4 regions of the Shinella sp. R2-11 genome follow, and region 3 is predicted to be linked to each of the others. Evidence: predicted binding sites of a transcription regulator. Region 3 holds the regulator's gene; each other region holds the start of a gene.
What was found. The regulator PhoB, encoded in region 3, activates phosphate uptake and scavenging genes when phosphate is short. The targets are predictions, from matches to a motif close to TGTCATNNANCTGTCAT.
Positions count from the first base shown of each region.

Region 1: ACZ1A1_RS14565 (alkaline phosphatase D family protein) is a predicted target of PhoB. The motif match lies at 1,099-1,115, and genes of this name have one in related genera.
Region 2: ACZ1A1_RS19790 (esterase-like activity of phytase family protein) is a predicted target of PhoB. The motif match lies at 925-941, and genes of this name have one in related genera.
Region 4: ACZ1A1_RS15055 (DUF2794 domain-containing protein) is a predicted target of PhoB. The motif match lies at 1,045-1,061, and genes of this name have one in related genera.

Region 1 is NZ_JBVAPC010000005.1:70,837-73,034, reverse strand. Features, by position in the region: gene ACZ1A1_RS14570 (M3 family metallopeptidase) at 1-898, shown strand, start outside; gene ACZ1A1_RS14565 (alkaline phosphatase D family protein) at 1,211-2,198, shown strand, end outside.
Region 2 is NZ_JBVAPC010000008.1:173,665-175,862, reverse strand. Features, by position in the region: gene ACZ1A1_RS19790 (esterase-like activity of phytase family protein) at 1-872, opposite strand, end outside; gene hupB (DNA-binding protein HupB) at 1,157-1,432, opposite strand; gene lon (endopeptidase La) at 1,637-2,198, opposite strand, start outside.
Region 3 is NZ_JBVAPC010000013.1:64,218-66,415, forward strand. Features, by position in the region: gene ACZ1A1_RS23710 (methyl-accepting chemotaxis protein) at 1-223, shown strand, start outside; gene phoB (phosphate regulon transcriptional regulator PhoB) at 480-1,163, opposite strand; gene phoU (phosphate signaling complex protein PhoU) at 1,182-1,910, opposite strand; gene pstB (phosphate ABC transporter ATP-binding protein PstB) at 1,961-2,198, opposite strand, start outside.
Region 4 is NZ_JBVAPC010000005.1:169,636-171,833, forward strand. Features, by position in the region: gene ACZ1A1_RS15050 (DUF1223 domain-containing protein) at 1-740, shown strand, start outside; gene ACZ1A1_RS15055 (DUF2794 domain-containing protein) at 1,082-1,456, shown strand; gene ACZ1A1_RS15060 (GNAT family N-acetyltransferase) at 1,610-2,161, opposite strand.

The DNA of each region.
Region 1 (2,198 bases), on a different contig from region 3:
CGTGCCGGTCTATCATCCCGACGTGCGGGTCTTCGAGATCCGCGACCGGGAGGACAGGCTGGTCGCCATGTTCCTCGGCGATTATTTCGCCCGCTCCTCCAAGCGTTCCGGCGCATGGATGAGCTCCTACCAGAGCCAGCATCGCCTGCCGCTGCCGAACGGCACGGTCGGGGAGTTGCCGATCATCTACAATGTCTGCAATTTCGCAAAGCCGGCGGAAGGCAAGCCCGCGCTGCTGTCGCTCGACGATGCGCGCACGCTCTTCCACGAATTCGGCCATGCGCTGCACGGGATGCTCTCCAACGTCACCTATCCCTCCGTCTCGGGCACGGGCGTCTCGCGCGATTTCGTGGAATTGCCGTCGCAGCTCTACGAGCACTGGCTGACGGTGCCGGAAGTGCTGACGCGCTATGCCGTGCATTACCGGACGGGCGAGGCGATGCCGCAGGCGCTGCTCGACAAGGTGCTGGCCGCCCGCACCTTCAATTCGGGCTTCGCGACGGTGGAGTTCACCTCCTCGGCGCTGGTCGACATGGCGTTCCATACGCGCGGCGCCGTCGAGGACCCGATGGCGGTGCAGGGCGAGGTGCTGGAGACGATCGGCCTGCCGGCGTCCATCGTCATGCGCCACGCGACGCCGCACTTCCAGCATGTCTTCTCGGGCGACGGCTATTCGGCCGGCTACTATTCCTACATGTGGTCGGAAGTGCTCGACGCCGACGCCTTCTCCGCCTTCACGGAAACGGGCGACGCCTTCAATCCGGTCATGGCCGAGCGGCTGAAGACCTACATCTATTCCGTCGGCGGCTCGGTCGACCCGGAGGACGCCTACAAGGCCTTCCGCGGCAAGCTGCCGAGCCCCGAGGCCATGCTGGAGAAGAAGGGGCTGGCGGCCTGAGCCGGCGCCTGGCGCTCGCTCTGCCTTACACGACTTCTGCCGTGACCGTGCCTCCCCACCGACGTCATCCTCGGGCTTGACCCGAGGATCCGCGGCGGCACCCGAGCATGGATGGTCGGGTCAGGCCCGACGATGACGAAGGAGAGGGGAACGGGCTGCGGATAGGCCGGATAGAGCGCGGCACGCATGAACACACCCCTCGTCATCCTCCCGTCACCAAAGCTTGGGTGAAACGTCATCGTCCCGTTACCGGACTGACATGCCGGAGACTCATGGTCTGCCCGTCTTTTCGCGGGCTGGGCCGGAGGTGGCATGGCGATCGTTCCCGAGGTGCTGACGCGGCGCTCGTTTCTGCTGACGGCGGGCGCCGGCGCGCTTGCGACGTCCTCGGCGCTGGCGGTTCCCTATTATGCGCGGCGCCATGGCAGCCCCGCCTTCTCGCATGGCGTCCAGTCCGGCGACGTGGATTGCTCGTCGGGCGTCGTCTGGGCGCGGGTCGACCGGCCGGCGGAGGTGGTGCTGGAATATGCGACCACCGACAGCTTCATCGACGCGATGCGGGTGCCGCTGCAGACGGCGACGGCGGCCTCGGACAATACGGTCAAGGCGATGCTGCAGGGGCTGCTGCCGGATCAGGACATCTTCTACCGCTTCACGGCGGGCGATCCCTATTCCAGCCACCTCGTCTCCGAGCCCACCGTCGGACGCTTCCGCACCGCGCCGATGCGCAGGCGGTCGGTGCGGTTCGTCTGGTCGGGCGATACGGCGGGGCAGGGCTGGGGCATCGACGATGTCGGCATGAAGACCTATTCGACCATGCTGCGCCACGAGCCGGATTTCTTCATCCATTCGGGCGACACGGTCTATGCAGACGGGCCGATCCCGGACGAGATCAGGCTGCGCGACGGCGGGGTCTGGAAGAACCGCATCGTCACCGACGAGAAGCGCGACGTGGCGCGCACGCTGGAGGAATTCCGCGGTCAGTGGAAATACAACCTCCTCGACGACCACCTGCTTTCCTTTAACAGGGAATGCCCGACCTTCTTCCAGTGGGACGATCATGAGGTGCTGAACAACTGGTCGGCATCGAGCGATCTTTCGGGCGACCGGCGCTACCCGGAAAAGGACATCAAGGTCTATGAGGCGCGGGCGCGGCGCGCCTTCCACGAGATGACGCCGATCCGCTATTTGCCTAGCGAGCCCGGCCGCATCTTCCGCAAGGTCGCCTACGGGCCGCTGCTCGACGTGTTCTTCGTGGACCTGCGCTCCTATCGCGGTCCCAACCGGGGCGGCACCGAGA
Region 2 (2,198 bases), on a different contig from region 3:
AGGCGTTCGTCGTCCAGCCACTTCACGGCGTCGGGCTCACGGGCGACGTCCTCGACCTTGCCGGTGAACTTCAGCGCGCCGTCCTTCCTGGTGTCGACGCCTTCGAGGCTGACGGTGCCAGCGGAGAAATGGCTCTTCACCGCGCCGGTCCTGCCGTCGACGATGACGATATGGTTGTTCTCCTGCAGGGTGACGGCGACTTCGTCGAGGCTGTTGAAGGAGACGAATTCGGGCTCGGGGTCCTCCCCGGCGATTTCGGCGAGGCCGGTCAGGGCCACATGCCTGATCGAGCCGCAGTCGACGACGCCGTCCTTCAGCGACAGCAGCACCAGATCGCCGGCCGGCATCTGCGGGATGGCGCCGTCATTGACCTCTTCGTCGCGCTCGTTCTCGATGGCGATGGCGGCGAGCGTCTTGTCCTTGTTGAGAGCGATCGAATCCGGCTGGCCGCCGAGATCGCAGGTCGCCTCGACCGTCTTCGAGGCGACGTCGACCTGGGCGAGGATGCCGGAGGGCTTCACATAGCTCTCGCGCGTATTGACGGCGACCAGCACCTTGCCGGCCGCAAGGGTCACGGAGGTCGGCTCGCCTTCGAAGGCGACCGTGCCGCCGGCCTTCGGCGCCCTGGCGTCGGTGATGTCGATGAAGCCGATCGCCTTGTTCGGGCTGTCGGAATAGACGAGCGTGTTGCCGTCCTCGGAGGCGGCGATGATTTCGGACGAGGTCGGCGTCGCCTTGTCCGCGCCTTCCGGCAGGTTGTCGGCGACGGCGAAGGACGCAATGCGATTGAATACGGGCTCGGCGCTAGCGGCAGGCGCCACCGATGCGGCGAGGACCGCTGCCAGCGCAGCGGTGAGCGAACGGGTTTTCATGAAATCCTCCGGAATCCGGTCAATAGGAACCCGGCGGTTCTGAGACTTTCCTGTTACAGCGCGATGACAGTCGAGGCGGCGGCGATGCGTCTTGCGCGCAAATAAAAAGGGGCCCGGACGAACCGGGCCCCAGATCCTGAAATCCAGGATGGCGGCGGAGTGGATAACCGCTCTGCCCTCCAGCGCCGCGCGTCGGTGACGACGCGCGAAGGCGCGGAAGAACGTTTTAGCTGCCGCAGGACCGGCCGCGCGCTTGCACGCGAGGATCATGCGGCGGCTGAAGATCAGCCGTTGACGGCGTCCTTCAGGCCCTTGCCGGCCGAGAACTTCGGCACGTTGCGAGCCGGGATCTCGATCTCGGCGCCCGTCGAAAGGTTGCGGCCCTTCGAAGCTTCACGACGCGATACGGAGAAATTGCCGAAACCGACGAGACGAACGTCGCCGCCGTTCTTGAGTTCGCCCTGGATCGTCTCGAAAACGGCGTCGACAGCAGATGCTGCGTCCGTCTTGGAGAGGCCGGACTTCTCAGCCACTGCGGATACGAGTTCATTCTTGTTCATGTTTCCACCCCTTTCTTACGGTTTGAAACGACTCATACAAGTCGGGGGCAGAATACGCATCGGCCTTCGCCCCGCAAGAATATTTCGCCCGAAAAGCCTGAGAATCCGGGGTTTACACACTCTTTTCGACGAAAAAGACCGGCCCAGGGGCCGGTCTTTTGGCATTTTCCAGTCATGGCCGGGCAAATTGCCCGGGCGGAAGGCTCAGTGCGCGACCGCTCCGGCGCCGTCCTCGGTCGATTCGACGGGCGGCACCTTGGCCGCCTCGACCGTGCCGTCCCACTCGATCGGCTCGGGCTTGCGGGTGAGCGCATGCTCGATCACCTCGCCCATGCGCGAGACCGGGACGATCTCCATGCTGTTCTTCACATTGTCCGGAATATCCGCCAGGTCCTTGGCGTTCTCTTCCGGGATCAGCACCTTCTTGATGCCGCCGCGAAGCGCCGCGAGCAGCTTTTCCTTGAGGCCGCCGATCGGCAGCACCCGGCCGCGCAGCGTCACCTCGCCCGTCATCGCGATATCCTTCGAGACCGGGATGCCGGTCATGATGGAGACGATGGCGGTCGCCATGGCGATACCGGCCGACGGGCCGTCCTTGGGCGTCGCGCCTTCCGGCACGTGCACGTGGATGTCCGTCTTGTCGAAGCGCGGCGGCTCGATGCCGAAATCGACGGCACGCGAGCGGACATAGGAGGCCGCCGCCGAGATCGATTCCTTCATCACGTCCTTCAGGTTGCCGGTGACCGTCATGCGGCCCTTGCCACCC
Region 3 (2,198 bases):
CTCGATGGCGCTCAACGACGAGGCGCAGACGCTGAAGACGCTCGTCGCCCGCTTCCGCGCCGGCGCCGCCGCCATGGCCGCCCAGCAGCCGGTCCAGCAGGCCACGCGCCCGCAGGCCCAGCCGCAGCGCGCCGCCTACCAAGCCCCGCGCAGCACGGCCCGCGCCATCCCGCAGGTCGCCGGCAACACGGCGCTCGCCCAGGACGACTGGGAAGAGTTCTGAGACCTGGCGACAGGATGAAGAAAGGAGGCCGGCGGAAACGCCGGCCTTTTTGTTGACGGCCCTCGCTCCCCCCGTCAGCGTCATCCTCGGCCTTGTGCCGAGGATCTGCCAGCGCATCGGGAAATAGATGCCCGGGACAGGCCCGAGCATGACGAAGGAGAGGGTTTCGGGCTGTCAGAAATGCCGGCCGGAAGCCCTCCAAACGCAAACAGGCCCCGAAGGGCCCATTTCCGTCCTTGGGAGGAAGGTCGTCCGGTCAGGCTTCCAGCGAATAGCCGGCGCCGCGGACCGTGCGGATGACATCCTGCATGTTGGCGAAGTTGAGCGCCTTGCGCAGGCGGCCGACATGGACGTCGACGGTGCGCTCGTCGACATAGATGTCGTGGCCCCAGACGCCGTCGAGGAGCTGCGAGCGGGAGAAGACGCGGCCGGGCGAGGTCATCAGGAATTCCAGCAGGCGGAATTCCGTCGGGCCGAGGCGGACCTCGCGGGTGCGGCGGTGGACGCGGTGCGTGTCGCGGTCGAGCTCGATATCGCCGCAGCGCAGCACCGTCGAGACGACCTCGGGCTTGGCCCTGCGCAGCATGGCGCGCACGCGAGCGACCAGTTCCGGCGTCGAGAAGGGTTTCACCACATAGTCGTCCGCGCCGGTGGCAAGGCCGCGCACGCGCTCGCTCTCCTCGCCGCGCGCCGTCAGCATGATGATCGGCAGGCGCTCGGTCTCGGGCCTCTGGCGCAGGCGCCGGCAGAGCTCGATCCCGGAGACGCCGGGCAGCATCCAGTCGAGGATGAGGAGATCCGGCATGCGCTCCTGCAGGCGCATCTCGGCCTCGTCGCCGGAGAGGATCGTGTCGACCTCGAAACCTTCGGCTTCGAGATTGTAGCGCAGGAGGACGCTGAGCGCCTCCTCGTCTTCGACGACGGCTATTCTGGGCACCATGTGTCGAACCCTATTCGCTTACTCGGAGGCGTCGGCAACGTCGGCGGCGACGACGGAGGTCGAGGTATCGTCCTTCGGACGCTCGCCTTCCGGCTGCGAGCCGGTGGCCATGTAATAGATGGTTTCGGCGATGTTGGTCGCATGGTCGCCGATGCGCTCGATGTTCTTGGCGCAGAACAGGAGATGCGTGCAGGGCGTGATGTTGCGCGGGTCTTCCATCATGTAGGTGAGGAGCTCGCGGAACAGCGAGGTGTAGATCGCGTCGATCTCGTCGTCGCGCTCGCGGATGGCCTTCGCCTTGTCGACCGAGCGGGTGGCGTAGACGTCGAGCACTTCCTTGAGCTGCATCAGGGCGAGTTCGGCAAGGTGCTCCAGGCCGCGGGCGAGCTTGCGCGGCATGCCCGAGCTCTGCACGGCGATGACGCGCTTGGCGGTGTTCTTGCCGAGGTCGCCGACGCGTTCCAGCTCGGCGGCGATGCGGATGGCGCCCATGATCTCGCGCAGGTCCGCCGCCATCGGCTGGCGCTTGGCGATGGTGACGATGGCCTTCTCGTTGATCTGGCGCTCGGCATTGTCGAGGATGATGTCTTCCGAGATGACCTTCTGGGCCAGCGCCGCATCCGTGGTGACGAGGGCGCGGACGGAATCGGACACCATCTGCTCGGCGGTGCCGCCCATCTCGGAGATGCGGCGGGAGAGGTACTTCAGTTCTTCGTCATAGATCGAGACGATATGGGTCGATGTCATGGCTTTATCCTTGATGCGCTCGGGTGTCCGGGGCTTCGGCGACGATGGCGTCAGCCGAAGCGGCCCATGATGTAGTCCTGCGTGCGCTGGTCGTCCGGGTTGGTGAACATCTTGTCGGTGTCATTCTCCTCGACGAGGTTGCCGAGGTGGAACATGGCGGTGCGCTGCGAGACGCGGGCCGCCTGCTGCATGGAATGCGTCACGATGACGATGGTGAAGTTGGCGCGCAGCTCGTGGATCAGCTCCTCGACCTTGGCGGTCGCGATGGGGTCGAGCGCCGAGCAGGGC
Region 4 (2,198 bases), on a different contig from region 3:
TACCGGAATGTCTGGCGATCCTGCTGACGCTCGGCGCCGGCACCGCCCATGCACAGGAAGCGACCGCGCCGAAGGGCGTCGTCGAGCTTTTCACCAGCCAGGGCTGCTCCTCCTGCCCGCCCGCCGACAAGGCGCTCGAGACGCTTGCGCGCGAGGGCAAGGTCGTCGCCCTCGCCTACCATGTCGACTACTGGAACTATCTCGGCTGGGCGGACACGCTCGCCTCCAAGGACAATACCGCCCGGCAATATGCCTATGCCCGCATGTTCGGCCGCAACGGCGTCTATACGCCCCAGGCCGTGCTGAACGGCCGCGAGCATATCAACGGCGCCGACCTTTCCGGCATCCGCACCCGCATCGATTCCCTGCCGAGGGAAGGCAAGGGGCTCGACGTGCCGGTGAATGTCGAGGTGAAGAACGACGAGCTGCGCATCCGCGTCGGCCCCGGCCATGGCAAGGCCAATATCGTGATCGCCTATTTCGAGCGCGAGCGCACGATCGACATCGACAAGGGCGAGAACCGCGGCAAGACCGTCAATTACTGGCACGCCGTGACGGACATGGAGACGATCGGCATGTGGGAGGGCAAGGAGACCAATCTGGTGCTTCCCGCCGACATGCTGAAGAAGAAGGAAAAGCCCGGCGGCTGCGCCGTGCTTCTCCAGCGCATGAAGACGGCCGATACGCCCGGCGCGATCCTCGGGGCGACGGTTCTGGCAGGCGACGAGACGTCACGGTGAATTCTTCCCTCCCCCGCGGGGGAGGTCCGGTCCGGCTTCTTCGAGGGGCTGGGGCTTGAGGGTTCGAAGAAAGACGGACCGGACCGGGACGAAGCTGCCGGCAACGGATACAGGGCAACTTCGACAGACGCGCACCGTTCCGAACCGGCTTCCTGCTTGAGGCAACAGACTGGTACGGGCCGCGACGGGCGAACTCTCTCTTTTAATTTGGGCTTCTGTTTGTCTGAAATGCGGCGGGACGGATTTTTGCGAAATCGCCGCTTTCGCCCCATCCAGCTTGCATTTCGGCGCCGCTCAGGCACACTGTCACGCAGCCGTCACAGACGAGGTGCGGAGATTCGATGACCGATCAGCCGGATTTGCAGGCGTCCAGTGTCGTGGTCGACCTCAAGGAATACCGCAACAGCAAGGATCCGCTGCCGGTGACCTTCCACCGCCGCGAACTCGATGCGATCCTCTGGGTCTATGGCCGCATGGTGGGTGAAGGCGAATGGCGCGACTATGCCATCGACCATATGCGCGACAAGGCCGTCTTCTCGATCTTCAAGCGATCCGGCGAAATGCCGCTCTACCGGGTGGAGAAGAACCCCAGGCTCGCCGCCAAGCAGGGCGCCTACAGCGTCGTCAACCAGCAGGGCATGATCCTGAAGCGCGGCCATGAGCTGAACCAGGTGCTGAAGGTCTTCGACAAGGTGCTGCGTCTCGTCGAGACCTGAGCGCACCTTTCCCATTTGCCTATTTGCAATGGGATCCTCCGCGGGTTTGACTCGGGGACCAATGCGGCGCGGCATTCGCGGCATGGATGCTCGGGCCGGGCCCGAGCATGATGGAAGGGAGGCTACGGTCTGCCCTACGCCCCTCTTCCGATGTTACCCCATCGTCCCCGGATAGTCCGTCGCCGACGGCTCCGTCTCCGCCCCCTCGCCGAGGGGGCGCTGCATGAAGACCGTGTCCAGCCAGCGCCCGTGCTTGAAGCCGGTCGCCGTCATGCGGCCCGAATGCGCGAAGCCGGCGGCGCTGTGGACGGCGATGGAGGCGGGATGCGCGCCGCCGATGACCGCCACCATCTGGCGGAAGCCGAGATCCGTGCAGCGGCGGATGAGCTCGGCCAGCAGCGCCTTGCCGACGCCCTTGCCGCGCGCTTCCGGCGCGAGATAGACCGAGTCCTCCACCAGCCAGCGATAGGCCGGCCGCGTGCGGAAGGCCGACGCATAGGCATAGCCGAGGATGAGGCCGGTCTGCTCCACCGCCACGATATAGGGATAGCCCTTGCCGGTGATCGCCGTGAAGCGCGCTTCCATCTCGTCGAGCGTCGGCGGATCGATCTCGTAGCTCGCCACGCCGTTCAGCACGGATTCGCGGTAGATTTCGGTGAAGGCGGCGATGTCGCCGAGCGCGGCGGTACGGATGACGAAGCTCATGGAAGCCTGCGTTTCATTGAACAATTCCGATAGGGTG